DNA from 3 places in the Halomonas sp. DP5Y7-2 genome. Region 1 is predicted to be linked to each of the others. Evidence: predicted binding sites of a transcription regulator. Region 1 holds the regulator's gene; each other region holds the start of a gene.
What was found. The regulator PhoB, encoded in region 1, activates phosphate uptake and scavenging genes when phosphate is short. The targets are predictions, from matches to a motif close to TGTCATANNNNTGTCANA.
Positions count from the first base shown of each region.

Region 2: a site for PhoB is predicted at 5,484-5,501, ahead of KUW18_RS12570 (PstS family phosphate ABC transporter substrate-binding protein). Genes of this name have one in related genera too.
Region 3: a site for PhoB is predicted at 3,498-3,515, ahead of KUW18_RS18925 (DUF6482 family protein). Genes of this name have one in related genera too.

Region 1 is NZ_JAHVHY010000003.1:339,996-350,215, forward strand. Features, by position in the region: gene KUW18_RS05080 (acyloxyacyl hydrolase) at 1-172, shown strand, start outside; gene KUW18_RS05085 (SDR family oxidoreductase) at 283-1,161, opposite strand; gene KUW18_RS05090 (hydrogen peroxide-inducible genes activator) at 1,277-2,194, shown strand; gene recG (ATP-dependent DNA helicase RecG) at 2,191-4,272, shown strand; gene KUW18_RS05100 (hypothetical protein) at 4,480-4,836, opposite strand; gene KUW18_RS05105 (HU family DNA-binding protein) at 4,929-5,204, opposite strand; gene KUW18_RS05110 (FAD-dependent oxidoreductase) at 5,497-6,669, opposite strand; gene KUW18_RS05115 (chorismate--pyruvate lyase family protein) at 6,825-7,409, shown strand; gene ubiA (4-hydroxybenzoate octaprenyltransferase) at 7,644-8,537, shown strand; gene phoB (phosphate regulon transcriptional regulator PhoB) at 8,649-9,338, shown strand; gene phoR (phosphate regulon sensor histidine kinase PhoR) at 9,428-10,220, shown strand, end outside.
Region 2 is NZ_JAHVHY010000006.1:87,429-97,648, reverse strand. Features, by position in the region: gene KUW18_RS12590 (MFS transporter) at 1-661, shown strand, start outside; gene pstB (phosphate ABC transporter ATP-binding protein PstB) at 990-1,799, opposite strand; gene pstA (phosphate ABC transporter permease PstA) at 1,863-3,029, opposite strand; gene pstC (phosphate ABC transporter permease subunit PstC) at 3,047-4,303, opposite strand; gene KUW18_RS12570 (PstS family phosphate ABC transporter substrate-binding protein) at 4,411-5,424, opposite strand; gene KUW18_RS12565 (sulfite exporter TauE/SafE family protein) at 5,683-6,441, opposite strand; gene KUW18_RS12560 (Bcr/CflA family multidrug efflux MFS transporter) at 6,438-7,637, opposite strand; gene tal (transaldolase) at 7,880-8,818, shown strand; gene KUW18_RS12550 (STAS domain-containing protein) at 9,084-9,593, opposite strand; gene KUW18_RS12545 (PP2C family protein-serine/threonine phosphatase) at 9,580-10,220, opposite strand, start outside.
Region 3 is NZ_JAHVHY010000011.1:41,213-51,432, forward strand. Features, by position in the region: gene hutU (urocanate hydratase) at 1-1,509, shown strand, start outside; gene KUW18_RS18915 (YchJ family protein) at 1,684-2,148, opposite strand; gene KUW18_RS18920 (glutaminase) at 2,194-3,126, opposite strand; gene KUW18_RS18925 (DUF6482 family protein) at 3,640-4,029, shown strand; gene hrpB (ATP-dependent helicase HrpB) at 4,093-6,702, opposite strand; gene KUW18_RS18935 (NCS2 family permease) at 6,946-8,397, shown strand; gene KUW18_RS18940 (TetR/AcrR family transcriptional regulator) at 8,441-9,115, opposite strand; gene xdhA (xanthine dehydrogenase small subunit) at 9,708-10,220, shown strand, end outside.

The DNA.
Region 1 (10,220 bases):
GGACCGAGACCTGGGCAGCGCCTTTCAGTTCGAAGATCGTTTGGCTCTGGGCGTAAGAATGGGGGTCTATGGTGACCTGTCAGTCAGCGTCACCCACTACTCCAACGCCAGTATCAAGGAACCCAATGACGGCTTCGAGCTGTATGGGTTGAATTGGCGTCTGGCCTACTAGCCAAGCCCATAGGCACCGTGATGACTCGCTGTGCCATCAGCGTCTTGTCGAGCTGTCCTAGCGACCGGGCCCGTGACACATGTCGCGGGCCCTGACCTTTCCAGGCAATCTCAGCCGACGGGATCCACCTGCAGGAAGCCCCCTTCCTTGAGGACCTGAGCGTAGCCGTCGCGAAAGCTGGGGTAACGAAAACGGTAGCCGCTCTCGATCAGCAGACGAGAATCGCAACGCTTGCTGGCCCTGCGCCGCAGCGGGGACTGAATGGTCTCGGTGCACTCGACCTTCAACTGCTTGGCCAACCACGTCATCACTTCATTGAGCGGGGCGGGTTCGCTGTCACTGGCCAGATAGAGCGGGGCCAGGGCGTCGTCCTGCAACGCCTTGTCGATCAGGTGCACCAGCACCCCGGCGCAATCGTCGCGATGAATGCGATTGGAGTACATGGGGGGCGTGGCGGGCGCAATCCGTCCTTCACTGACCTGCCGAATCAGACGGTCGCGGCCAGGCCCATAGATGCCGGAAAAGCGCACCACGGTTCCCGGTAGCGAGTGATCGATCAACGCCTGTTCGGCTTCCCGCATTAACACGCCGGAAAAGCCGGATGGCTCGGTAGGGCTCTGTTCATCGACCGTTTCTCCGTCACGCTGGGCGTACACGCTGGTGGAGGATACGAAGAACACATGGCGGGGCGGGACATCACGTTCTGACAGGGTGCCCAGGACCGCTTTCAGCCCCTGCGGATATGCCGCACGATACGCATCTTCCTCGAAGCGGTCAGCGCTGACCACGTATACCACGATGTCAGCATCCGGTAGAGCAGTCACGGATTCAGGATCGGCGAGATCCACCGTCACTCCCTCGATGCCCGTTTCGGCCAGCCGTTCGGGGTGGCGCCGAGCACCAATGACCCGATGTTCCTTGGCCAGAAGTTCACGGCCCAGCGCTATGCCAATGTCGCCACAACCAACAATCAACGTCGTCGTCTTCACCTTTACCGCGTCCCCCTGATATAAAATCCCTATGAGGCTCCGGTCCGGAGACCCGCGCATCCAGCGTCTGGCGCCTTGATCAATACCCCGAACAGAGGATGCCGATCGGCACCATATGACTCTAACAGAACTCCGCTATATCGTAACCTTGGCCCAGGAGCGCCATTTCGGGCGTGCCGCAGAGCGCTGCTTTGTCTCCCAGCCGACACTCTCGGTGGCGGTGAAAAAGCTGGAAGAGGAGCTGGAGGTCGCCCTGTTCGAGCGATCCAAGTCCACGGTACAGGTCACACCCCTCGGCGAAAAGATCGTCGAGCAGGCTCAGCGCGTGCTGGAACAAAGCAGCGCCATCAAGGAACTGGCGACGGCCGGACGTGACCAGCTGGCCAGTCCCCTGCGCATTGGTGCGATCTACACCATCGGGCCCTACCTGTTCCCGCATCTGATTCCGGAGCTGACCCGAGGCGCCCCCCAGATGCCTCTTTATATCGAGGAAGGCTTCACCGGTGGGCTGCGGCGCAAGCTGAGGAACGGCGAGCTGGATGCCATCATCGTCGCCCTGCCGTTTACCGAGACCGACGTGGTCACCAAGCCGCTGTATGAAGAAGACTTCGAGGTTCTGCTACCGTCAGATCATCGCTGGGCCAAGCGCAAGAGCATCGCCAAGGAAGACTTGCTGGAAGAACGCCTGCTGCTGCTGGGTGAAGGTCACTGCTTCCGTGACCAGATCCTGGAAGCCTGCCCGGCCATCAGCCAGAAGCTCAACAGTCCCAACAACACGCTGACCGCAGAAGGCGGGTCCCTGGAGACCATTCGCCACATGGTCGCGTCGGGTCTTGGCATCACGGTATTGCCACGCTCCGCCATTGGTACCAGCCACTATGAGAGCGGCATGTTGATCAGCCGACCGTTCAGCGAGCCCCCGGGGCGCACGGTGGCGATCGCCTGGCGCGCCAGCTTTCCGCGGCCCAAGGCGATCGATGCGGTCACTGAAGCCATCGCCCGCTGCCGCGCCGCCGACCAGGAGACGGCGTGAGTCGCCTGAACGAAGCCGTCACATCACTGAAGGGTGTGGGCGAGGCGCTGGCACTGAAGCTCGCGCGGCTGAAAGTGGAGACCGTCGAGGATCTGCTCTTTCATCTGCCGCTGCGCTACCAGGACCGCACGCGGATCACCCCCATCGCGACCCTGCGCGGGGGCCATGAAGCGGTCGTCGAGGGAGATGTCAGTGCCGCTGACGTCATCCGCGGTCGGCGCCGCAGTCTGCTGGTGCGACTGAAGGATGGCAGCGGCATTCTCAGCCTGCGCTTCTTTCACTTTTCTCCTGCCCAGCAGCAGCAATTCCGTCCAGGCACACGGGTGCGCGCCTTCGGTGAAGCCCGCGCCGGTGCCACGGGGCTGGAGATCTACCACCCCGAGTACCGCCTGATCGGGGGTGACGAGCCACCCGTGGAAGATCATCTGACCCCCATCTATCCGACCACCGAGGGTCTCCACCAGGCCAGGCTGCGCGCCTTGATCGACCAGGCCATGGCGATGCTCGAGGCCGACCCAGCAGCCTTGCCCGACTATGTGCCGGACGACATTCGCCAACAGTTTTCCCTGGTCGGACTGCAGGACAGCCTGAAGACCCTGCACCACCCACCCCCGGACAGCGATGTCGACGCCCTGAGCGATGGCCGCCATCCGGCCAGCAGACGCCTGGCCACGGAAGAGCTGCTGGCCCATCAATTGAGCCTGCGCGAGGTGCGCCTGCGTATTCAGTCCGACGGCGCCCCTTGCTTGCCCAGCGGACGCAGTCTGAAGACGCGTTTTCTGGCGCAGTTGCCCTTTTCTCTGACCGGCGCCCAGCGGCGTGTGCTCGACGAGATTGGCGTCGATCTGGCCAAGCCTGCTCCCATGCTGCGGCTGGTCCAGGGTGACGTGGGTTCAGGCAAGACCGTGGTCGCTGCCATGGCCGCCCTGACCGCCATTGCCGGAGGCTGCCAGGCCGCCATCATGGCGCCGACGGAACTGTTGGCAGAACAGCACTATCGGGCGTTTCGCGACTGGTTCATCGCTCTGGACATCGACGTCGCCTGGCTGTCGGGCAAGCTCAAGGGCAAGGCACGACTGGATACCAAGGCGGCTATCGCCGATGGTCGGGCGCGGATGATTGTCGGCACCCATGCCATCTTTCAGGATGACGTCTCTTTTGACCGCCTTGGCCTGGCCATCATCGACGAGCAGCATCGCTTCGGCGTCCACCAACGCCTGGCACTGCGCGAGAAAGGCGAGCAAGGTGGTCTGACGCCCCATCAGCTGGTCATGACTGCGACGCCGATCCCACGCACCCTGGCGATGAGTGCCTATGCCGATCTTGATGTGTCGGTGATTGATGAACTACCGCCCGGCCGAACTCCGGTCACCACTGCTGTGGTGCCGGACGAGCGTCGGCCCGACGTCATTGCACGAATTCGTAACGCCTGTGCCGAAGGAAGGCAGGCGTACTGGGTGTGTACCTTGATCGAGGAATCCGAGGCGCTGACCTGTCAGGCAGCCGAGGTGACCCATCAGGAGCTGACAGAGGCCCTGCCTGAGCTGTCCATCGGGCTGGTACACGGTCGCATGAAAGCCGCCGACAAGGCCGCTACCATGGCTGCCTTCAAGGGCGGTGAGCTGGACCTGTTGGTAGCGACTACCGTCATTGAAGTCGGTGTCGACGTGCCCAACGCCAGCCTGATGATCATCGAGAACCCTGAACGTCTCGGGCTCTCCCAGCTTCACCAGCTGCGTGGACGCGTCGGTCGAGGCAGCACCGAAAGCTACTGCGTGCTGCTCTATCACCCGCCGCTGTCGAACACCTCGAAGCAGCGCCTGGCGGTGATGCGAGAAACTACCGATGGCTTTCGCATTGCCGAGCGGGATCTGGAAATTCGTGGTCCAGGCGAGGTGCTGGGCACCCGCCAGACAGGCCTGGCCCAGATGAAGATTGCCGATCTGGAACGCGACGCCGACCTGCTGCCACAGATCACCCCACTGGCGGACGCGTTACTGGCACGCGATCCTGGGGCCAGTCGCCCGCTGATCCGGCGCTGGCTGGGAGAAGAAGCTGGGCGCTATGGGCAGGTGTAGACCGCGCAGAGCCATAAGGCATGTCGTGGGAAGCGTGCAGGAAGACGGTGGGTGATGCTCCCTGAAACGGGATGTCCTCAATGCCTGCAGCACTATCAAGTTCTGTAACACGATCAAGGTGTGGTGGATGAGGGTGCCAAGATTCACTCGCTGTCGGTGGGCCAGCTCCGCGCGATCACGAGCCACACAATGGTTGCCGTCATCCACCTACAGATGCTTGAGCAGACGCTGCAATCTGTCCATATCCTGAGCGTCCCCTACCAGGCGCAACTGTCCCGACATCATGGCGTCGAAAAACACTTGCTGGGTGGGCCGACGCAACACCTTCACCGCTGTCTGGCTATCCTGGAAGCGCAGCTCGAGGTCCAGGTCGACAGGGAGTCCTCGCTGGGTCTCGATACCGCTGGGCCGCATGCGGTAGTAACGAGCGATCGACAGGTCCTCTGTCGCGATACCCCAGTCGAGCCCACCTTTTTCTTCCAGCCGCTCACGAAAGCGCGCCTTGCGCTTGAGTGCCCGCTTCAGCATGACACCCAGCAGCCACAACATCAGTCTCAGAGTCATGTTGCCTCACGCTGGAATAGGAAGGCGCGGCCCGCCAAGCGAGCCGCGATATCAGCCATTCGCTGCCATTTCTGACAATGGCAAGCGTCGCCTCAGCGGGCGACGGCGTCCTTGAGGCCCTTGCCGGGCTTGAAGGCGACTGTCTTGCTGGCGGGAATCTTCAACGGCTGACCCGTCTGGGGATTCTTGCCGGTCCGCGCGGCACGCTCGCGCACGGTAAAGGTGCCGAAGCCGATCAAAGACACATCCTGGCCCGAGGAAACACTGCCGGTGATCTCGTCGAGAATCACGTTCAGCACCTGGCTGGCCTTGTCCTTGGATAGATCAGCGCGCTCGGCAATTGCCGCGGCGAGTTCTGGCTTGCGCATACAGCCCTCCTAATTTTGGCTTGACTACCCGGTGCCATGGCACCGGGATCATTGTTATGGAAACACTGTCCGTGTGTCCACCTGGACCCTTCCAGGTCCTGCCATGCCAACGCTCCCATACGATGCCGGCAATGAACGTCACGGATCGATCAGTGCATCCTTGTTGTGGTGAGATGACACTCGAAATCCATCGACGTGACACCGTCCATTCGTGTTACACGAATCAGAATCAGTATCACACACTGCAACGATGGCACCTTCAACGACGGTGGCCCAGCCACCATCAACGAACCTAGCCTAGCAACGGCGGTGCCGCCCGCGCCAGTTCGACTTTCCGACGAACGCATTTTCCCGTCAACGCAAACCCCTTGAGCTGCCCCTGTTCGTCCTCGGCAAGGGCGCTGATGTCATCGCCATCGGCCTCGATCCGCCATTGCACTCGCTCACTTGCCGGCGGCAACGCCACCACCGGCAGCAGCGGTGTCTTGACCAGCACGGGCCATGGGCCGTAGCTCACCGGGGTCGGGCTGCCGCACAGGGTAGCGGCCAGGGCCTTGGCCGATGCCTGCAACGGCTGCACATACATCGCGTTGACGCCGTCCACCGATGCCACGTCTCCCAGTGCGTGTATACGCGGACAGGACGTCGATAGATAGCGATCCACCTGGATGCCGTCGGGGCCGGTACGGATGCCCGCCGCTTCGGCCAACTGGCTGCGGGGCCTGAGCCCCGTAGCGACCAGCACGAGATCAGCGCTCAGCGTCTGGCCGTCATCGAGCCGAAGGACGATCTCCTGTTCATCGCCCGCAGCCTGACGCGCTACGCTGTCGACCAGGCGCCCGCTTCTGATCTCGATGCCAGCGTCACGAAACGCATTGCCCAGCGCCTGGCCCGGCTGCTGGGGTAGCAGCCTCGGCAGCAAGGTGGGCTCCGGGCCAACCATGACGACCTGGTGTCCGCCCGCCTGGAGGTCGTTGGCGAACTCGCAGCCCACCAGGCCCAACCCGATCACCGCCACTCGCGCCGGACGCTCCAGGCCGTCAAGAATGGCCGAGAAGCGGCGGTAGTCATCGAGATCATTGATCGAGAACACGCGGCCGCTGAGCTCCGCCGGAATGGCGAAGGGAGCGACAGGGCTGGCACCGGTAGCCAGCACCAGGTCCGACCAGGGCAGCCGTTCCTGGCCAATCCACAGACACGAGGACGCTGTGTCGATTCGGTCTACCCAGGTATGGGGGCGCACCACCACATTCAGCTGATCGGCCAGCTCCAGGGCCGAACGGGCCGCCAGCCGATCCGCCGCCAAGCCCTTGGCAAAGCCCGTGGATAACAAGGGTTTGGAGTAGTCATCGCCGCTATCGGCCGTGATCAGGGTGATCGGACGCCGGGCGTCCAGTGCGCGCACCTGGCGCACCAGGCCAATGCCTGCCATGCCAGTGCCGATGATGGTCAAGGGTGCTTGCATCACGTACTTCGACTCTGCCGACGACCGCCCTGCGGTCATTCAAGAAACCGGAGTGCCCAGCGGGGGCTCCAGCGAGTGACTCCTGTGCACCATGGTACACTATGCGCCCATCTACCGGAGCACGACGTCCGGTGCAGCAAGGACCTCAAGGCCCCATGTCACAGCATCCTCATGTCACCCCGTCCCGTTGCCATGTCGAGCCCGAGTGCCCGCGATCGACTCCCGAGTGGCGCGACATCCCCGCATCGTCGCATGCTATCTCTGAGCGCTGGCTGGAGTGGCTGGCTTCCCGCGACTCACTGACGGAGAGACTGATGGCGGCCGCTGGCGAGGGACGCTTTCACGTGCGTCTGCTCGACCAATACCTGGGGCAGCCATGGCCGGACGAGGCCGAGGCATTGGGACTGGCGGCCGGCCAGCAGGCCTGGCTGCGCGAGGTCGCGCTGTGCGTCGACGAGGTCCCTTGGGTGGTGGCACGCTCAGTGGCACCACGGGTGAGCGATCAACAGGCGCCCTTTGCCGGCCTTGGCGAAAACTCGCTGGGCAGTTGGCTGTTTCAGCAGCCGGATCTTCGCCGCAGCCCGATCGAGATCAGCCGGATATCTCGTCCTATCCACGGATACCGCGGTATCTGGCAACGGCGCTCTCTGTTTTGCCACGGGGGCTGGGTGATGCTGGTGCAAGAGAGCTTTCTGCCCGCCATGGCCGAGGCACTGTCACTGGACCCGTCTCCAGGCTAGACAGCGACCGCGCTGTACTGGTCACGCCCGTCTCCCCGCGCTAGGCTTGGTCCGTCATGTCGACAAGCGCTGACCAGACCTGGCAGCAAATGGTCGCTCCCGGCGACACCCATGGATGAACTGTCTCGTCTTGTTTCGACGCTCAACGCCACACCAGCGGATGCGGACACGACTGAAGCGTGCCCGCCACGATGCCTGTGACAGCGACTTTCCACTAGCCCTCGAGAGACCACGATGGACCGCTCCCTGCTGCGTCCCCCCGGACGCCTCGCCCGAATTCCCGACTTCCTGGCGCTGATGCGTCTGGACCGCCCCATCGGCACCTGGCTGCTGATGTGGCCAACACTGTGGGCGCTGTGGGTAGCGGCGGACGGCATTCCCGCCCGCGACACCCTGCTGATCTTTGTCGCTGGCGTCTACCTGATGCGAGCAGCAGGCTGTGTCGTCAACGACTATGCGGACCGCCATTTCGACGGTCACGTCAAACGTACCAAACACCGCCCTCTGGCGACTGGGCGTATCAGCGAGCAGGAAGCCAAGATCCTGTTCGTCGGTCTGCTGACAGCGGCCTTCGTGCTGGTCTGGCTGACCAACGGCTTTACCGTATGGCTGTCGCTGATCGGCGCCGTGCTGGCCGCCAGCTATCCCTTCATGAAGCGCTACACCCACTTTCCCCAGGTGGTGCTGGGGGCGGCCTTTTCCTGGGCGATTCCCATGGCATTCGGTGCCGTGCTGGGCGAGGTACCCACGGTCGGCTGGATCCTGTTCGCCGCCAATGTACTGTGGACGGTGGCCTATGACACCGAATACGCCATGGTGGACCGTGACGATGATCTCAAGATCGGCATCAAATCGACCGCAGTGCTGTTTGGTCGCTGGGACACTCGCATCATCGCGCTGCTGCAGCTGGCAACGCTGGGCCTGCTGGCCTGGGCGGGCGCTCTGCTGAATATCGGCGGTTTCTATTGGCTGGGATGGCTGGCCATGGCGGCTACCTTTATCCACCAACAGAAACTCATCAAGGAGCGTGATCGCGATCGCTGCTTCCAGGCCTTTCTCAACAATCACTGGTCGGGCCTGCTGCTGTTTGCCGGCCTGGCGCTGAGTCTCTATCCCGACCTGGGATGACCCTGTCGAGCTGTCGAGGGCTCGACAGGTCGGCCAATGTCATCTAAATGTCACATTGACGTGGTGTCATCTGTCACCGTTGATAGGAAGACCCTGAACAAGAGGCCCGGGATGACAGCCAAGACCGTATTGATCGTCGACGACGAAGCGCCCATCCGCGAAATGATCGCGGTGGCACTGGAAATGGCCGACTACCGGGTCCTCGAGGCCGACAATGCCCAGGCGGCTCACGCGATTATCGTGGACGATCAGCCAGACCTGCTGCTGCTGGACTGGATGATGCCCGGAACCAGTGGCATCGAGCTGGCACGCCGCCTCAAGCGGGAAGAAACCACCGCCGAGCTGCCGATCATCCTGCTCACCGCCAAGGGTGAGGAGGACAACAAGATTCAGGGGCTTGAAGCAGGTGCAGACGACTACATCACCAAGCCGTTCTCTCCCCGGGAACTGGTCGCCCGTCTAAAAGCGGTGCTGCGTCGTGCCACTCCCCGAGGCGTTGAAGACCCGGTGGAAGTCGACGGGCTCAAGCTCGATCCTGTCAGCCACCGCGTCAGCGTCGACGGCAAGTCGCTCGAGATGGGGCCCACCGAATACCGCCTGCTGCAGTTTTTCATGACCCACCAGGAACGCGCCTACACCCGCGGCCAGTTGCTTGATCAGGTCTGGGGTGGCAACGTCTACGTCGAGGAACGCACCGTCGACGTGCACATTCGCCGCCTGCGAAAGGCCCTTGGCGAGCCACATCAGCAGCTGATTCAGACCGTGCGCGGCACCGGCTACCGTTTTTCGGCCAAGATGTGACGTCTTGCCTCCCTTCCACGCAGGCTTGACAGCGCCTGTACGGCTGGCGGCAGACAGGAGGACATAGGTGAACGGAGCCAGGAGCTGACGTGGGTCGACTGTGGAGACGAGAAGTCTGGCGCTTGACCCTGCTGGTCGGCATCGGCGCCCTGCTGGGCTGGCCCTTTTCCTTGACGAGTGTCGGCGTCGGAGCGGGCCTGACGCTTGGTCTCGCCTATCATCTGCGCAACCTGCACGCCATGCACGACTGGCTGACCCATCGTCCCCAGCAGGAACCTCCCACCGCCAGCGGCCTGTGGGGCGAGCTGTTTGATCGACTCTATCGCTACCAGAAGGGCCAGCGCATTACCCAACGACGTCTGCGCTCAACGCTTCAGCGTATCCAGGAGTCCTCTGAAGCGATGCGCGACAGTGTGGTCATGCTGGATCGCCATGGCGATCTCGAATGGTGGAACAGCTCTGCCGAGCGCATGCTAGGCCTGAAGCCGGCGCTGGACCGTGGTCAACATATCACCAACCTGCTGCGTGATCCGCGCTTCGTCGGCTATTTCAACGAGCGGGACTATCGTGAGCCGCTGAGCCTGCCATCGCCCATCGACGAGAACATGATGCTGCAGTTCCAGATCACCCTGTACGGTGACGATGAACGCCTGGTCATGGCGCGCGACATCACGCGCCTGCATCGCCTGGAACAGATGCGCCGAGACTTTGTGGCCAACGTCTCCCATGAGCTGCGCACGCCACTGACGGTACTGACTGGCTATCTCGAGACCTACGGCGACATGGCCGACATGCTGCCCGAACGGCTCGGCAAGGGGGTGGCGCAGATGCAGAACCAGACCCGTCGGATGCAGAACCTGGTCAATGATCTGCTGCTACTGT
Region 2 (10,220 bases), on a different contig from region 1:
GGCGGTCCTTGGCGGGCTTGCTGTCGGCCTGCTGGGGGATGGCTCCCACCTACCGCACACCTCTGGACGGGCGTCGCTGCGCGACGGGCTGGCGGCCTTTCGTGACCGCCAGTTCCTGCGTGTGGCCGGGGGCTACTTTGGTCATTGCTGGGAGCTCTACGCCTTCTGGATGCTGGTGCCACTGCTGGTGAGCCGCGAGGTAACGCGACTTGCGGTGGCCAGCCACTGGACCCCCTGGCTCAGCTTTGCGGTGATCGCGGTGGGTGCCCTGGGCTGTATTGCCGCCGGTGCCTACAGCCGGCAGTACGGCAGTGCCAGGGCGGCCAATCTCGCCTTGGCCACCTCTGGCAGCCTGTGCCTGCTCTACCCCCTGCTGGCCAACGTCAACCCGGCCCTGCTCATGCTGTTGCTGATGCTGTGGGGGTTCAGCGTCATTGCGGACTCGGCGCAATTTTCTTCACTGGCCTCGAGTGCCGCCCCCAAAGAACGTATTGGTGCCACCCTGTCTGTGATGAATGCCATCGGCTTCAGTTTGACACTGCCAGGCATCTGGCTTGGCGCCAGCCTGTGGCAGACCCTGGATGTGGCCGTGCTGTGGCTGTTGCTGCCTGGCCCGCTACTGGGTCTGCTGTGCATGCGAGGGGTCGCCAGACCTGCCTGACTGACGGTGCCTGACTGACGGTGCCTGACGGGCATGGCTGGTTACAGGAATGGCTGTCTACTGGCGTGGCTCTTCTCTACCGGCGTGGCTGTCTCGCCTCACTCGTGGCGCATGGCTTGAGCATCACCGTGCATGCCTTCCGACCGACATCACCGCGCACAACGATAGCGTAGAGCGTCACTGCGTCATGATCGCCTGAAACAATGAGGGAGGCCCCTGGGCCTCCCTCATGGATGTCATGGTCTGCTGACGCTTGTCTGTGCTTGATGACGTCTTCCCGGGTTCACGCGGGGTCGGTCAGTGCGCCAGAGCTACCATCATCACTGGTCTAGCCGTAGCGGCCGGTGATGTAGTCCTCGGCCTTCTTGGTATGCGGCGTCGAGAACATGGTCTTGGTGTCGTTGTACTCAACCACTTCACCCAGATGGAAGAACGCGGTGTAGTCCGCCACGCGTGCCGCCTGCTGCATGTTGTGGGTCACGGTGATGATAGTGAACTGCTGCTTCAGCTTGTCCATTAAGTCTTCGATGGTGGCAGTAGAGATCGGATCCAGTGCTGACGTCGGCTCATCCATGAGGATCACGTCAGGCTGCACGGCAATCGCCCGTGCAATACACAGACGCTGCTGCTGTCCACCGGACAGCGATGTCCCCGGCTGATGCAGCTTGTCCTTGACCTCTTCCCACAGGCCGGCGTCACGCAGCGCACGCTCGACAAGCTCATCCTGATCTGCCTTGCGGCTTACCAGGTCATGCATCTTGGGGGCGTAGACAATATTTTCGTAGATCGACTTGGGGAACGGGTTGGGCTTCTGAAAGACCATGCCGACCCTGCGACGCAAGGCGACTTCATCCATCTTCGACTCGTTCACGTCGCGACCGTCCATTTCGATCAGCCCCTTGATGCTTACACTGGGGATCAGATCGTTCATGCGGTTCAAGCAGCGCAGAAAAGTCGACTTGCCACAACCCGACGGCCCGATCAGCGCCGTCACGTTCTTCTGGTAGAGATCCATGTTGATCGACTTCAGCGCGTGGAAGTCGCCGTACCACAGGTCCAGGTCTCTCACCCGAACGCTCAACTCATGATTGGCGTCGTCGTTGCGAGTGACCGGCTGGCCGGGCTGATCCTGCTTCATCACGTTCTCTCCGCGCTGGGCAACTTTCATGTTCATGGCAACGTATCCTGTTTGGGGGCCGCTTTACCAGCGCCGCTCGAATTTCTTGCGCAGCACCACAGCGGTGGCGTTGAGCGTGATGAGAACCGCCAGCAGCACCAGAATGCCGCCCGAGGTCTTCTCGATAAAGGCACGATCCGGCTCACCCGCCCAGGTGAAGATCTGCGCCGGCAGCACGGTCGCTGCGTCGGTAAACGAAGTGGTCACATCTGGAATGAACGCCACCATGCCGACAATGATCAGCGGCGCCGTCTCCCCCATGGCCTGGGCCAGGCCGATGATCGAACCGGTCATGATGCCGGGCAGTGCCAGCGGCAGCACATGGTCACGCACCATCTGCCAGCGAGAGCATCCCACGCCAAAGGCGGCGTGGCGGATCGAGTCTGGCACGCTGCGCAGGGCGGTACGGGTAGCGATGATGATCACCGGCAGCGTCATCAATGCCAGGGTCAGGCCACCAATCACCGGAGACGAGCGTGGCACGCCAAAGAAGTTGATGAAGATGGCCAGGCCCAGCAGGCCAAACAGGATGGACGGGATCGCCGCCAGGTTGTTGATGTTGATCTCGATCAACTGGGTAAAGCGGTTGTCCGGGGCGAACTCTTCTAAGTACACCGCGGTCATGACGCCGATGGGGAATGCCACCGCCAGGGTGACCAGCAAGGTCAACACCGTGCCCATGGCCGCCGAGGCGATACCCGCCAGTTCAGGCATCTTGGAGTCACCGCTGGTGAAGAAGGTCGTGTTGAACGGAAGCTCCGCTCGGCCCTCTTCCTTCAAGCGATCGACCACCGCCTTCTCCTTGTCGCTGAGCCTGGCGTGGTGTCCCTTGAGATACTGGTCCACCTGGCCATCTGCCAGCACCCACTCCATGCGGGTCGTTCCCAGCAGGTCCGGATTGTCACGCATGCGCCCGGGGATCAGGCGCAGGTATCCACGGCTGACCAGCGGTCGAACGTCCTCATTGACCGCGGCCAGAGGTAGCTGGCTCGCCTGCTCGGAATAGTCCACTTCCACCTGGATCTTGGCCTGCTGGAAGGCGGGCAGCCCCTTGACCAGCATGTCGGCGAAGAACAGCACCAGGAACAGTGCCGCCAGGCCAAGTGCCCCCATGGAAATCCACTTCAGCCGAGCCGACTTGCGGTGGCGTGCGCGGAGCTGGGCGCTGATGTCGTCGAAGGATTGTCTCATTGCTTGGGCTCCACGGCTTACAGGTTGTTGACGCGATACTTTTCGCGGAAGCGACGAATCATGATCACCGACACCAGGTTAAGGCTCAGCGTCACGACGAACAGCACCAGGCCAAGGGCAAAGGCAGACAGCGTCTCGGCACTGGCGAATTCCTGGTCACCGGTCAGCGCGGCCACGATGCGCACGGTCACGGTCGTCATGTCCTCGAGGGGGTTGGCCGTCAGGTTCGGGCGCATGCCGGCGGCCATGACCACGATCATGGTTTCGCCCAGGGCGCGGGACACCGCCAGCAACGACGCCGAGATGATCCCGGGGAGTGCTGCCGGGACGACGATATCGCGGATCATTTCGCCCTTGGTCAGGCCAAGTGCCAGCGACCCTTCGCGCATGCTGTTGGGGACCGAGTTGATGACGTCATCCGACAGCGAGGAAATGAACGGAATGATCATGATGCCCATGACGATCCCCGGGGCCAGGGCGTTGTTGAACGACGCCTCTACACCGAAGAAGCCAGCAATCCCGACGATGATCGGCGCCACCGTAATGGCAGCGAAGAAGCCGTACACCACCGTGGGGATACCGGCCAGGACTTCCAGCACCGGCTTGGCAAAGGTACGCACCTTGGGCGGCGCATATTCAGCCATGTAGATGGCAGCCAGCAGGCCGATGGGAATCGCCACCAGCATGGCGATGAAGGTAATCATGAAGGTGCCGGCAAACAGCGGCACGGAACCAAACTGCGCGGCGCTGGCGCCTTCTTCTGCACGACCTGCCGCCGCCAGGAAGCTGGCGCCCGGATTCCAGGTCGTACCGGTAATGAAGTCCCAGAAGCTCTGCATCTGGAAGAAACGGATCGCCTCGAAGACGATCGACAAGAGGATCCCCAGGGTCGTGAAAATGGAGATCAGCGCGGCGCCGGCCAGAAAGAAGCGGATCACCCGCTCGATCGCCTGACGCGCGTGAAAGTCGGGACGCACCATGGCGACACCGATCACCAGACCGGCGCAGGCAACGACCAGACTACCTGCCAGCAACAGCAGCGGCGGAATCTCGGCGCCCACGAGCAGCATGACAAAGCTACCGACAGCGCCTACCGCCAGAGCCGGACCCGCCGTGGACATGACGGTGAACCAGCCGTACTGATCGGGCTGGGCGTACATGGAGGTGCCTGAAGCTCGGACCCTGGCCGCCTTGCCGCGGGCCAGGAAGTAGGCGATCAGACCGAGCAGAAGCAGCGAGCCGCTGAACATCGCCAGGAGTTGATTGGTCTGCATGGGTGTCTCTCGGAGTTATGTGCCAAAACGAGCGCATACTCGCTGGAACGTGTACCGGCCGACACCCTGTCGAGGATGCCGGCCGGCGTGATCGGGACCCGGGTCCCTTACTTCAGGTCGGCCAGCTCGAGGCTAGTCTGGCTCTCGACGGCGCTGCGAGCCTCTGCACGATCCGCCTCAGGGGCCGGAATCAAGCCAATACCCTTGAGGTAGCCGATGTCACCGACCATCTGCTCGCTCATGAAGGTGTTGGCGTATTCGTACATCGCCGGCACGTCATCGGCGTGCTGGTTCTTGATGTAGAAGAACAGCGAGCGCGACACCGGGTACTCACCGCTGCCGATGGCATCGGGGGTCGGTGCGACACCGTCGATGTTGGAGCCGATCAGGGTGTCGGCGTTCTCTTCCAGGAAGGAGTAGCCGAAGATGCCGAAGGCCGCTGTGTTCTCGGCCAGGCGCTGAACGATCAGGTTGTCGTTCTCGCCGGCGTCGATGAAGGCGCCATCAGCACGGATGTCGGTGTAGCCCTCACCACCGTAGGCGTCCATTTCCTCGGAGACCGCTTCCATTACCAGCTCAGCGAAGGCATCGCGAGTACCGGAGGTGGTGGGCGGACCGTAGACTGCGATCTCGCGATCCGGCAGGGACGGGTCGATCTCGCTCCACTTGGTATAGGGGTTGTCGACCAGCTCACCGTCGACCGGCACCTTGGCGGCCAGGGCCATGAACATCTGCTCACGAGTCACGTCCATGGCGTCATTCTGGGCGGACTGGGCGAAGGCGATGCCGTCATAGCCGATGAAGGCTTCGGTGATGTCGGTCACACCGTTGGCTTCACAGGTCTCGAACTCGGAGGTCTTCATGCGACGCGAGGCGTTGGTGATATCCGGGGTATCGTCACCCACGCCGGAGCAGAACAGCTTCAGACCACCACCGGAACCGGTGGATTCGATGACCGGCGTCGGGAAGTCGGTAGTCGCGCCGAACTCTTCTGCCACGTAGCTGGCGAACGGGTAGACAGTGCTGGAGCCCACGATGCGGACCTGGTCACGTGCCTGAGCGACACCCACCACGCCCATGACGGCAGCAGCGATAGCGGTGGTCTTGAGGATGCGATTCATGGAGAAGTCTCCTGATGATGAGATGGTCAACCTTCGCGATGCACACAATGCCGCAGAAAAATGACAGCTTCATGACAGCCCACCTCGAAACGCAATATGCCCTACCACGCAATACCTGACAGGCGTGTCCCAACGGCTGACATTCCGTCTCGGCTCCCGAGACACCGGTCGCCACACTTCCTCCGCCCTCCCCTAAAAAAACGCCGCCCGTCGCCTTGCGGCAGCGGGCGGCGTTGTCGCCGGCGCGATCAGAGGGGATCAGCTCAACAGCAGTCCAATCGCCGCCGCAGCGCATAGGGTCAAGGATGCCCCTTGCAACAGCCGTCTCGGCAGTCTTGGCGCCAGCGCGGCCCCCAGCCCATGGCCCACCAACACCATCGGCAGAAAGCTCAGGCTGACCGCCAGCAACCACAGCGGCACCTTGCCCACGGCGGCAAGGCTTGCCAGCGTCATCAGCGACGATATCAGGAAGAAGGCCGCCAAGTTGCCCCTCAACCGATCCATCGGCATGCCATGCATCAAAAGGACGATGGGAGGACCTCCGATCGCCGCGACGGCGCCAAAGATTCCCGAGAGAAATCCCGCACCGAACAGCGAGCTGCGATTGACCGGCAGGCGGAGCTTGAACAGGGTGACCAGCACGGCGAACAGCACGATGGCGGCGATCATGACTTCAAGGGTTGCCATGGGGGCGATCAACAGCAACCACACCCCCAGCAAGGTGCCCGGCACCTTGCCGACCAGTGCCATGGAGATGTCACCCATCGCCACTTCGCGACGATAGCGCCTGACCACCAGGCACGACACCAGAAAGCCGTAGACCACCAGCACCACCGGCACCATGGCGGGAGCCTTCAGCAGTATCAGTGGCGCCCCGACCACCGCCATGCCAAACCCGGTGGTGCGCTGTACGAAGCACCCGAGTGCCAGCACCCCACCGACCCACAGCCAGGTCCCAAAGGTCAGTTCACTGAGCGCCCACCACTGCAGCAGGCAGCTCCATGCTGCATCGATCACGACACCACCTCATCGAGCTTAGGGGGGCGCCCCGCCAGCACACGCAGCCCCACATTCCCGATCAAGGCGACCGTGACCATGGCGATGACCATCGGCCAGGCCGAGTCGATTTCAAAGGCCGTGACCAAGGCACCGGACAGTGCGGCGCTGCTGAACTGGATGCTGCCCAGCAGCGCCGTGGCCGTGGCACTCATATGACTGAAACGCTCCAGCAGCGAGGAGATGGCGTTGGGGGAAATAAGGCCGACCACCCCAAGAAAGGTCATCACCAGCGGCACGACCGTGTAGATCGAGTCCAGTCCGGTGGCGACCAAGGCCATCAAGCCGCAGGCCGCGACCAGCTGAATCGCCAGGCCCAGCCGTAGATTCTGCTGTGGGGTGCGCCTGCGCAGCAGCCGGATATTGACGCGATTCGACAGCGCCATGATCACGACATTCGCTCCAAACACAAAGGGGTAGGCTGCCGGCGACAGTCCATAGTGTTCCATGTACAGGAAGGGCGACGACGTCACAAAGGCGAAGATTCCCGCAAAGGATGCCGCGACAGCAAGGATGTAGCCCATGGCCCGACGATCGATCAGCACACTGAGATAGTTACGCAGCACCTGCCGTGGCGATGCGACCGGCGCGTCCACTGGGCGAGTCTCTGGCAGAAAGGCACCCAACAGCCACATCAGGAAGGCGGCATAGACGGCCAGGAAGACAAAGATCAGCCACCAGTCCGCCACATACAACAGCAGACTGCCGACCATAGGCGCTACCAGTGGCGCCAGCATCAGAATCATGGCCATGGTCGACATCACCTTGGCGGCTTCGCGGCCACTGAAGCAATCCCGCACGATCGCCGCGGAATTGACCACACACGCCCCTCCCCCCAGCGCCTGGACGAACCGCCACACCAGCAGTTCGGTCAGCGAATCGACGCTGACAATCACCAGACTGGCAATAAGAAACAGGATCTGCCCTGCCAGCAATACCGGCTTTCGCCCGATCCGATCCGACAGAGGGCCACAGGTCAGCTGACCTACGGCAAAGCCCACCATGAAAACGCTGAGTGACAGCTCGGTATGGTGAACACTGGCCCCGACCGTCTCTGCAAGCGCCGGCATGGCGGGCAGATACGCATCGATCGCAAAGGGGGCAAGTGCAGTATTGGCGGCGACCAGCAGCGCCACTCGTCGAGCATTCAAAGACACGGACACTCCATGACAATAGAAAGACGTCTAGACGACGAGGCGTTTCGCCGTCGCCAGACGATGATAGATGACAGGACAACCCATATGCCGCAGCGACGACCGGTGGGTCGCACCAGGGCCAGGCCATGTGCCGACGGCCTCACTCCCTCGCGCTCGGCAGCGCTCGCGGCTGTTGTCAATCTCATCCGCTTGATACAGTAACACCAGCCCACCGACACCTTCTGACATTGGAGAAGAGCTGCATGGCAGATAATCTGCTCGATCAACTGAAAGCGATGACCACCGTGGTCGCTGACACCGGGGACCTGGACGCCATCCGTCGCTTCCAGCCCACCGACGCCACCACCAACCCTTCGCTCATCCTGCAGGCCGCCGGCCACGACGACCGACGCGCACGTCTGGCCGCGATTGCCAAGGAAGCCAACGACATTGACGACGCCCTGGATGCGGTGGCGGTCGAAATCGGCAGTGAAATCAGTGAGCTGGTACCCGGTTATGTGTCTACCGAGGTCAGCGCACGGCTGTCGTTCGACACCGATGCGACCCTGGCGCGCGCTCACTCACTGATCGAACGCTATGGCCGCCACGGTGTCGGCGCCGAGCGCATCTTGATCAAGGTAGCATCGACCTGGGAAGGCATTCGTGCCGCCAAGGTACTCGAGCGCGAAGGCATTCGAACCAACCTGACCCTGCTGTTCAGCTTCGCTCAGGCTCAAGCCTGCGCCGACGCCGGTGTCACCCTGATATCCCCCTTCGTCGGCCGCATTCTGGACTGGCACAAGGCGCAGCAGCCCGACGCCGACTTCTCCGGCGACAACGATCCTGGCGTTCAGTCGGTGAAGCGCATCTATGACCACTACAAGGGGCACGGCTACTCCACCATCGTGATGGGTGCCAGCTTCCGCAATACCGATGAGGTCAAGGCGCTGGCAGGCTGTGACCGCCTCACGATCTCGCCCAACCTGCTGGAAGAACTGCAGAGTGCATCAGGCGACCTGCCTCGTCGACTGACCGCCAGTGACGCCGAGACCCGCCCGCCGGAACCGCAGTCCGAGGCCGACTTCCGCTGGGCGATGAACGAGGACGCCATGGCAACCGAAAAACTGGCAGAGGGCATTCGCAAGTTCATGGCCGATCAGCGCAAGCTGGAAACCCTGCTCGCTGACCTGCGCAGCAGCTGATCCGGCCGTATGTGGCCAACGCTCCGGAAGTCGTTCAAGGACATGAGCGAAAGTCCGGGGCGCTGGCCCGCGGCAGGTCGAGCTACGCCCTCGCGAGGTCAACGCTGAAACGCTTGTGGTTCTGGCTCTGGTTCTGGTACCAAACCGGGCTGCGTGACGCCCTGGGCACGCCAATTGGCAACACACCAGCCCCAGACTCACGTTTAGACACTGGGGCTGCGACACCAGCCCTGCGAATAACAGGCTACCCGTTGACGCGCCGACATCAGGCCTTGTGCGCGCTCTCGCTCTGCGCTTCGAGCATTTCCACCAGGGGCTGAAATTGCTCCTGATTGTGTTCGTTCATGCGCATCAGAATACGATGGGCCTCGAGAATGCGCTGACGTAACCCTTCTTCATCAGCCGCTACCTCGGGCAATTCCTGCAGTTCGTCGACTTCGGCAATGGGCCGTTCGACCAGGGTAAAGAAGCTGCCGAAGCCCATCACCTCCAGCATGCGCTTGACGTCCGGGTTGTCGGCCACGATGGTCGGAGACTGTTCGAGCTTGCCCCGCAGGGCCATGGCGACCTTGGCGAGAAAGCCCAGCGCCGTGGAGTCCACATTGCTCGCATCCCGCAGGTCAATCATGACAGCCGTCAGCCCCGGCGTCTGTGCCAGTTGCTGGGCTTGATGGTCCAGTGTTGCGCACAGCGTGAGGCGGACATCGCCACACAGCTTGAGCACGAACACACCAGAATCAAATGCTGCCTTCAGGCGGCCTTCATGCACTTTCATCGCCAAACCCGCTCACCAACATGATCGTCAAGTCGTCAGGCAGCTCTTCGCGACCCGAGGTGGGGTCGGCGAGCGCTTCTTCATCACTGGACAAGGTGCCCAAGGCCAAGCCTCGTCGCAGCGTATCCAATGAATCGCTGCCGGCGACCCGCTGCTGCAATTCGTCCAATCTCGCCTCCAGGCTAGCCCCCGGCAAACACTCCAGCACGCCGTCAGAACACAGCCATAGAGAAAAATCGCTCGGCAGGTCACAGCCAAGCGTCGGGTAGCACACGTCAGGAAACAGCCCGACTGGCATGCCTTCTCCTTCCAGCGTCACCACACCTTCGCTCGTTTTCAGCAATGGCATCGGCAGCTGGGCCCCCAATGAATAGTGTAGATAACGCTTCTGCTGGTCGATAACGCCGACAAACAGGGTGGCATGCTTGCCGATCCCGGTATCCAGCAGTTCCCGATTCAGTTGCGCCAGCCACCTCGGCGGCAAGGCTTCCGGGGCCTCTCCATTCCACTCGCCTTGCCATCGGTTGAACAGGTACTTGAGCAACACCGTGACAAAGGCGGAAGAAGCACCGTGACCCGACACGTCGGCAAAGTAGAATAACGTATACCGCTCATTGTACGCCTGGA
Region 3 (10,220 bases), on a different contig from region 1:
GGTCGCGCGGCACGTACCTGGGAGTGCTTCGACAAGATCGTCGAGGTGCTCAAGCGCCTGGAGAACGACCAGACCCTGCTGATCCAGTCCGGCAAGCCGGTGGCGGTCATTCCGACCCACAAGGATGCCCCACGCGTCCTGATCGCCAACTCCAACCTGGTGCCGGCATGGGCCAACTGGGAGCACTTCAACGAGCTCGATAAGAAAGGCCTGATGATGTACGGCCAGATGACCGCGGGCTCGTGGATCTACATCGGCTCCCAGGGCATCGTCCAGGGCACCTACGAAACCTTCGTCGAGGCAGGCCGCCAGCATTATGACGGCAACCTCAAGGGCCGCTGGGTGCTGACCGCAGGTCTCGGTGGCATGGGCGGCGCTCAGCCGCTGGCCGCCACCCTGGCCGGCGCTTGCTCTTTGAACATCGAATGCCAGCAGTCCAGCCTGGACTTCCGCCTGCGCACCCGCTATCTGGACGAGCAGGCGAGCGACCTGGACGACGCCCTGGCACGCATCGCTCGCTACACCAGCGAGGGCAAGGCGGTTTCCATTGGCCTGTGTGCCAACGCTGCCGAGGTGCTGCCGGAACTGGTCAAGCGTGGCGTCAAGCCGGACATGGTGACCGACCAGACCAGCGCCCATGACCCTCTGCATGGCTACCTGCCTGCTGGCTGGACCTGGGACGAATACGTCGCCCGCGGCAAGTCCGAGCCGGAAGTGGTCGTCAAGGCCGCCAAGGCGTCCATGGCGGTGCATGTTCGCGCCATGCTCGAGTTCCAGAAGATGGGCGTGCCGACCTTCGACTACGGCAACAACATTCGTCAGATGGCCCAGGAAGAAGGCGTCGACAACGCCTTCGACTTCCCCGGCTTCGTACCGGCCTATATTCGCCCGCTGTTCTGCCAGGGCATCGGTCCCTTCCGCTGGGCAGCCCTGTCCGGCGACCCGGAGGACATCTACAAGACCGACGCCAAGGTCAAGGAGCTGATCCCCGACGATGAGCACCTGCACAACTGGCTCGACATGGCCCGCGAGCGCATCAGCTTCCAGGGACTGCCCGCGCGTATCTGCTGGGTCGGCCTGAAGGACCGGGCTCGTCTTGGCCGGGCCTTCAACGAGATGGTCAAGAACGGCGAGCTCAAGGCCCCCGTCGTGATTGGTCGCGACCACCTGGATTCAGGATCCGTTGCCAGCCCCAACCGCGAAACCGAAGCGATGATGGACGGCAGCGACGCGGTATCCGACTGGCCGCTGCTGAACGCCCTGGCCAACACGGCCGGCGGCGCGACCTGGGTGTCACTGCACCACGGCGGCGGTGTCGGCATGGGCTTCTCGCAGCACGCGGGCGTGGTCATCGTTGCCGATGGCACCGATGACGCCGATGCTCGCCTGGCCCGCGTCCTGCGCAACGACCCGGCCAGCGGCGTCATGCGCCACGCCGACGCCGGTTACGAGTCCGCCAAGGAATGCGCCCGCGAAAACGGCCTCGACCTGCCGATGCTCAAGGACTGAGCACCTGCGGGCGGCACGTACGCCGTCCGCCAACCTGCAAAAGGCCGCCCGAGGGCGGCCTTTTGCGTTGCTGTAGGATAGTTGCTGTGGGATAGAGGCATGCAGCGGATGCGTTTAGCCGAAATGCCCAACATGCCGCCGAGGCGAGGACCCTCGATGCAACGACCATGAATGTCAGGCGCAGCACTGCTTGAACTTCCGCCCACTGCCACAGGGGCAGCTGTCATTGCGTCCCGGCTTGAGTCTGGTGACGCTGGGCTCGCCATCCAGGTAGACCCAGCGCTGCTGGTAGCGAACGAAGCGTGAGCGCTCTTCCAGCACTCCCCAGCGCTGCCGTGCACGCGGTCCGTCTGCGAAGGTGGCACGAAAGTGCACCCAGCCCGCATCGCCCTCTTCACCGCTGTCCAAGATCTCAAGACGCTTCCAGCAGGTGTCTGAGGTACCCATCTCCTGTGGGCAGCAGTCCGGGTGCCAGCTGTGGCGCAGATAGTCATCGAGCCCCAGCGAGAAGGCACTATAACGGGAGCGCATCAGCGCCTCGGGACTGGTCGCCGTACCTCCCTGGTGCAGTGGCTGACAGCAGTCGGCGAGTGCCAGGCCGCTTCCGCAGGGACATGCAGAGGCATTCGATGTGGCCATGTCAGGCTCCTTGTAACGATGGATCTTGGTCCATGGGGCCATCCTTCAGGCAAACACGGACCAGCCGGTCGCCTTCGACAGGCCTTCCAGTGCGGCCGTGCCCTTGAGCGAATTGCCATAACGGTCGAGCCCGGGAGACCACACCGCAATGGAAGCAACGTTCGGGACGACCGCCATGATGCCACCGCCGACGCCGCTCTTGCCCGGAAACCCGACGCGATAGGCGAAGTCGCCGGAGCCGTCGTAGTGACCACAGGTCATCATCAGCGCGTTGATGGCCCTGACCCGCTCGATACCAATCATCCGCTGACCTTCGAAGCCGCCGCACAGAAATCGGGTCGCCCGCGCCAGCTGGGCGGTGGACATCTCGATCGCACAGTGGTGGAAATAGGTGCCGAGCACCCGGTCACAGTCGTTGGTGAGGTTGCCGCAGGAACGCAAAAAATAGGCCAGCGAGAAGTTGCGGTCCCCGGTGGCGTGTTCCGAGCGGGCCACCTGCTCATTGATATGGATGTCATCGTCGCCGGAGGCTTCGCGCAGAAAGCGCAGAATCTCTCCCAGGGTGTCTCGAGGCGCGTTGCGCCCGAGCACTGCGTCAGTGGTGACGATGGCACCGGCATTGATGAACGGGTTGCGCGGGATGCCGTCTTCCATCTCCAGCTGGACGATGGAGTTGAAGGCACGCCCGGAGGGCTCCCGCCCGACCCGCTCCCACAGGCCTGCCCCCAGTCGTCCAAGCGCCAGGGCCAGGGTGAAGACCTTCGAGACGCTCTGGATCGAGAAGCCGGTGTGGGCATCACCTGCGTGATATTCACGCCCATCGCAGGTACAGATGCTGATGGCAAACTGCTGGGGGTCGATGCACGCCAGTTCAGGAATGTAGCTGGCGACGTTGCCCCACTGGTCACTGGCTCTAGCCTCGCGGTCGAGGGTCTCGACCAGTGATTGCAGTTGCTTGGGCGTCAGGGTGTTCCCCATGGGCATGACTCTTGGTGACTGGGCGTATGCTGACAGAGCTGGTGATCACATGGCGCTTGATCGCGAGACGGCGATACCGAGGCCACTTCTCGCCACGCCAGGCAGGACAGATTCGGCAAAGCCGGCGATGGTGGCGACAGGGCGCCCGACTGTCAACGCCTCAGCGCTCTCTCGCGACCGTGATCAAGGTCGTGCCGGGTGGCGATCTGGTGGCTACCGGGTGGATGACGGAGTGGCGCCCATGCGACCAGGCATGTACATTTCCTGTACACATACTATGCAAGAAATCACTTGAATCCCATTATTGGCTGTCGCTGACAGCCTATATCTGGCCCATGGCCATCCACCAGCCCAGCCCCGGAGCCCTTCATCGTGACAAGGCCGGGACAGTATCGCCAGGCGACAGTGGAACAGGTCGACAGTAAAAGAGAGATACCTCAACGCCGGGCGCGCACACGACGCCACCTACACGACGCCACCCACGCACGACGCCACCCACAGAGAGAGACGATCATGCCATTCTCCGAGGACCGCACCAGCGATCTCCCCGCGGACGCCACATCCGCCGTCCACTCACTTCCCGACACCCTGACCCTGACAGGCCTGACGGCGCTGACGGACCGTTCCCCCACCATCGAGATCCACTCCATCGATATGGGCTTTTATCTGGTCAGGATTCACCTCGACGATCAGATGGCGCTGCTGGTCGATGACGCGGGTGACCCTTGGCGTTTTACCGGCACCGCGTGGATCAGTCGCACTCTCGCTCCACTGGGGTTCACCCACGCCACCCTGACCTGGGCAGAGGTCACCGACGAAATGGTCGGTCAGACGACGTCCCCGGCTCCCTTGGCGGAGGTCATCGCCCACGGTACGCGGATTGCCCTGAGCACTCACCATTGACAGCTCCTGCGGCCATCGGGCCCTCTAGCCCTGCCCACCGACGTCAGCCGCCAGGTGATGCCGTCACGTCTTGCCCAGGCGTGCCTTGGTCAGCGAGGTCGCCTGAGCCGTCAGCGGATCCTCAGGCCAGGGGTGCTTGGCATATCGACCGCGGTTCTCCTTGCGCACCTCGGGATAGACATTGCGCCAGAAGCTCGCCAGATCCATGGTCGTGGCGAGGGGGCGACGGGCCGGGGACAGCAACTCGACACGCACCGGCACCCGTCCTTCGGCGATCCGTGGCGTCTGTTGCCAGCCGAACAGCGCCTGGAGTTTTGCGGCGAGCACCGGCACCACACGATACGCCTCGCCAGGCCCATCATCTGGCAGTTGCGCAAGGTGTTGAGAAGACGGTTGAGACGGGTTCGCCTCAGCGGCTTGCCCTACCCATCCCTCGCATTCGTAGCGCAGGGAAGCGCTGTCGCCACTGGGCAGCGTCAACCTGGTCGGTGCCAATTCGTCCAGACGACTGGCCAGCGGCCAGGGCAAGCGCTCGCGCAGTAGCTGCTCCCACGGCAACGCATGCACCTGCTCCATCCGCGTCAGTCCTTCCAGATGGGGCCCCAACCACTCGTCCAGCTCAGCTTTCAAGGTCTCGTCGTCCAGCGCAGGCCACTGACCATCGTGGCTTTGACGCAGCAACGCCACCCGCCGCCGCAGCGCCTCAGCGGCGTCATTGAGCGGCAGGCGTTCGGCGTCGTGGATGGCTTGCAGCAACGCCTGACGACAGGCAGCGGGGCCTGGGGGGCCCTGCAACGGACGGCGCGCCAGCACCAGCGCGTCGATACCCCGTACCTGTTCTGCCTCGAGGCGCCCCGCGTCGGCGTTCCATTCGACCCGTTCACGCCACTCGGACAGTATCGGCCACTGGGCCACCAGGGCCGACTCATCGGTGCGCACTGCCCGATACAGCCTGCCCTCCCGGGCGCGACCGTCAAGCTCCACCGCGATTAGCCAGGGGGCATGGGCCAGGGGCTGATCCTGGGGCAACGTCACCAGCCCGCCAGAGCGCAGTCGAAACCGCCCCGCCGCTACCTGCTGAGCCACCCGATCGGGAAACGCGTGCAACAGCATGCGAGCCAGCGCGCCGTCACCCGCTCGTTTCGCTGCAGACAGCGAGACACCCGCGCGAGCACACAGCCGCTTGGCTTCTCGCTGCCAGTGGGGGTCTGGGCGTGAGTCATTGAGTAACTCAATGAATACCGCTTCGAGGTCCACCTGACGGCCGTTACCCTGACGCCCTTCAAGCCAGGCGGCTAGCGCGCAGGCAAGGGCCAGCGAGGCCTCGTCACGCAGGCTCGCCCGCTCCAGCATCCCCGCCAGACGGGGCGATGTGGGCCAACGGCCAGCGGCACGACCCAGCGGCGTCAGCCCATCCCGCTCATCACTGAGCTCGAGCTGTCGCAGCAGCTGGCGACCGGCCTTCAGCGAGGCGCGCCCCGGCGGCGTGACCCAGGCAAGCTGGGTCGCGTCCTTCACTCCCCAACGGGCGAGTTCGAAGGCCAACGAGGATAGATCTGCCTGGAGGATCTCCGGCTCACCGTGGGGTGGTAACGGTTGTTCTTCCGCCCACAGGCGATAACAACGCCCTGGCCCCTGGCGTCCCGCTCGTCCTCGTCTCTGGTCGGCGCTGGCCCGATTGACACGCCGGGTCTCCAGCCGAGTCAGCCCCGTGCGAGGCACAAACACCGGCACCCGCTGCTGCCCGGCATCGATCACCGTGCGCACGCCGTCCACGGTGACGCTGGACTCGGCAATCGCGGTGGCAAGCACCACCCGGCGCAGGCCGTCCGCCCGTGGTTTTAGGGCAGCCCGCTGAGCATCCAGCGGCAGCCGTCCGTGGAGCGGCACCAGCGCGACCTGATCGAGCCGCTGGGACAGCCAGCGAGATAGCCTCTCGATCTCCGCCACGCCGGGCAAGATCACCAGTATGTCCGCCGCCTGGTCCGCTGCGCCCTCTTCGTCCGCCGCACTCTTTGCCGCCAGTGCTTCCAGCACGACACGCCCCTGATGCTCTTCCGCCGACAGCCGCGACGGGGCCTGCCGATACAGGGTCGTGACCGGGTACTGCCGTCCTGGGCAGTCAACCACGCTGACGTCGTCGCCCAGTACCCGCGACAATGCCGCGACATCAAGCGTGGCCGACATCACCAGCAGCCGCAGGTCTTCACGCAGCCCCTGCTGGACGTCCAGCGCCAGTGCCAGACCGAGATCCGCCTCGAGGCTGCGTTCGTGAAATTCGTCAAACACAATGCCAGTCACACCGTCGAGCAAAGGATCGTCCTGCAACATTCTGGACAGCACCCCCTGGGTCACCACCTCGAGCCGCGTATCTGGACCCACGCAGCTCTCACCACGCATGCGATAGCCCACGGTCTGGCCTGGCACCTCTCCGAGCAGGTCTGCCATGTGGCTGGCGGCGAGACGGGCGGCAACCCGCCGCGGCTCCAGCAGCAGCAACTTGCCCCGACCGCTGTCACCACGACACCAGTCCGACTCCAGCAGCGCCAGCGGCACCCGTGTGGTCTTGCCCGCCCCGGGCTGGGCGACCAGCATCGCGCGGTTATCTGCCTCCAGCGCGCGACGCAGCTCGGGCAGACGTTCGTCGATCGGCAGTGGCGGGAACAAGGACATCACGACAGCTCCGTCGGCAGGGGAAGTGGCTCAGCGGCTGGCTCAGCGGCTGGCTCAGCGGCGTGGCGCCGCGCGGACGGGGATCATAGCACGACAGCCTTGCAGCACTCTGCGGCAAGGGTTTTGTATACATTATCGCCCGGCGTTTGTTGCCATGACGGCGCATCTTTGTCTACGCTAAGCGCCTGACCGAACGGTCAGATTTACACCCCATGGCCATGACAACGACAAGAGGACCCCGCCATGAGTGATCCCGGTTCATCGCCCGCGGCACTATCAACCGCAGAACCATCAACCGCAGAACCATCAACCGCAGACCCCCAGACGACAGAACCCCAGACGACAGACCGCGAAAGATCCTGCCCTTCCGACTCCAGCGGTCTGGGGGCGTTGCTCGACCGATTCTTCAACGTGACCCGACGCGGTAGTTCGGTTAAAACCGAGATTCTGGCCGGTATCGCTACCTTCCTGGCCGGGATGTACATCATCGTGGTCAACCCGGCGGTTCTGTCAGACGCGGGCATCCCCTTTTCCGCTGCACTGTCAGCCACCGTGGTCATCAGCAGTCTCAGCAGCCTGGCGATGGCGCTGTACGCCCGTAACCCGATTCTGGTCGCACCGGGTATGGGCATGAATGCGCTGTTCACCTACACCCTGGTACTGGGAGCCGGCTTGTCCTGGGAGGTGGCACTTGGCTGCGTCTTTTGGTCCGGCGTCATGTTCGCGGTCCTGGCCATGTTCAACGTCCGCGAGGCCATCATCGACGCCATTCCGGCGTCACTGCGCTACGCCATCACCTGTGGCATCGGCCTGTTCATTACCTTCATTGGTTTCAAGAATGCCGGCTTCATCGTGGCCAGTCCGGCCACACTCGTGAGCCTGGGACACCTGGATGCGCTGCTGGTCACCTTCCTCGCGGGGCTGATCATCACTGCGGTGCTGGTCATCCGGGGCTTCAACGGCGCCTTGATTCTTGGCATCGCGGCCACCACATTGCTGGCGCTGCCCCTGGGCCGCCTGTGGGGAGACGAGGTCGTGGTGGTGTGGCAAGGGCTGGCGGCGTGGCCGGACTTCTCTGCCCTGGGCAAGGTCGATGTGCTCGGCGCTCTCAAGGTCGCCTATCTGCCGTTTATCTTCGTGATGCTGTTCACCAACTTCTTCGACGCCCTGTCCTGCTTCATGGCGCTGTCGGAATCGGCGGGCCTCAAGGATGCCAACGGCAATCCTCGTAACCTCAAACGCTCGATGACCGTCGATGCGTTTGCCTCGATGATCGCGGCACCACTGGGCACCAGCGCAGCCCAGACCTTTATCGAGTCAGGCGCTGGCGTCGCCCAGGGAGGACGTACCGGGCTGGTGGCGCTGGTCATTGCGGCGCTGTTTCTGCCCTTCCTGTTCCTGTCGCCACTGCTCTCTCTGGTTCCGGGCATCGCCACGTCGCCAGCCCTGGTTCTGGTCGGCCTGTTCATGATGGCCCCCATCGGCAAGATCGACTGGAGTCGCTTCGAGGACGCTTTTCCTGCCTTTCTGGCCATCATTCTGATGCCGCTGACCTACTCCATCACGCTCGGGATTGCGTTCGGCTTCATGAGCTTCGTTCTGATCAAGCTGGCCACCGGCAAGGCCGATCAGATCAAGCCCGCGATGTGGGTATCAGCAGTGCTGTCCGCGATCATGCTGGCCACCGCGCAGTAACCGTCACGAGTCACCATGCCGGCGTCCCAGGGCACGCAGCCATTCAGTGCCCTGTGGGTGCCGACACCACTCCACATCCTTTCAGAACGACCTGGACGAGAAAGTCGGTAACGCGCTGCATGTCGTCGTCGGTGAAGTGCTCATGGCCGGTGATACCGGCCACCTGAGCTTCGAAGTCCGCGTAGTGCTGCGTCGCCGACCAGATCAGGAAGATCAGCGACACCGGGTCCACGGGGTCCATCAGGCCGCGCTCGGCCCACTGACGAAACACCTCGGCCCGGCCCTCGACCCAGTCACGCAGCTCGCCACGCAGGAAGTCCTGCAGAAAGGGAGCCCCTTGCAGGATCTCACCGGCAAATAGCCGCGAGGCCTCGGGATAACGGCGAGACATCTCCATCTTGGAGCGAATAAAGGCGCTGAGCACCTCGGCGGGATCGTCCTCGACAGAAATATCGTCGAGCATGGTGTTCCAGCGCTCCATCACGCCTTCCAGCAGACGCACGTAGAGTGCCTTCTTGCTGCCCATGTAATAGAGGATATTGGACTTTGGCAGGCCCGCCTCTTCCGCGATCAGCTTGAGACTGGCACCCCGATAGCCGTGGCGAGAAAACACCCGCTCGGCTGCGTCGAGTATCTCGCGCTCGTTGCGCTGGCGTATGGCGCCGCCTTCGGTGTCGAGCGCCCTGTCGAGCGCTGCATCATCCAGCTGTGATCCCATGCTCATCCCGGTCGTTGACAAACCGCCGCCCTTGGCGTGAACCCACGTCACGCCTGATCAGGACAACGCGCCGTAAAAGAGTGCCTGAAGGGTCAGGGACTGGCAATTCGACACAGGTCTGTGGGTGAGGCATGGCAGCCCTGTCATGTCGTTGTCGAACTAACGCCAAACGGCAGTCCTAAGCAAATTTCACTCCTTCACCTTGAAGAAGCTGACCGATTGGTCAAGAATAACAACATTGCTGCTTACAAGACCCGGCTCAGCCATCTCCTTTGCACCATTTCCCTATACACCATTTTCTTTACATAGGGGCGCAAGGGACCCCGATCCACGAAAGCAGGGTCTAGGAAAGCAGAGTCAAAGCTTGATACACCAAAATGTGATGCATCGGAGAGTGATACATCAAGAAGTGATGGCCCGAAGCCAGATAGGCAGACGCCTGGCAGGCCCGCGCTAAACAGACCCGAGCTATACAGACCGACGCTAGCGACACCAAAGCGACATCGACCGAAGATCGCAAGCCCCACGACAGGACGCCTCGTGCGCCCTACTGTCCAACGATAATGACAACGCCAAAGCGGGACCTCTAGCCATGATCAGTTTCTACCTCAATGGCCGGATGCAGCACGTGGATGCCGAGCCCCACCTCAGCGTCCTTGATCTGCTGCGCGAACGGCTGAACCAGACGGGCACCAAGGAAGGCTGTGCCTCCGGAGACTGCGGTGCCTGTACCGTCGCCATAGGTGAAGTGGATGCCGACGGCCGCCTGCACTATCACAGTGCCAACGCCTGCATCATGCCGGCCCATCAGCTGTCCGGTCGTCACCTGGTGACCGTCGAAGGAATCTCCCATGGCGACGAGCTCCATCCCTGCCAGGCGGCCATGGTCGAGCACCACGGCAGTCAGTGCGGCTTTTGCACGCCGGGCATCGTCATGTCGTTGTTCACCCTGCATGAGCACCAAGTCCAGCAGCCCGCCCCGCTGACCCCGCAGCGGCTGGAAGCCGCGCTGGGCGGCAACCTGTGTCGCTGCACCGGATACCGGCCGATTCGAGATGCCGCCCTGGCCATGCACGACACTCCGGGCTTCCGTCCTGCCTGGCTC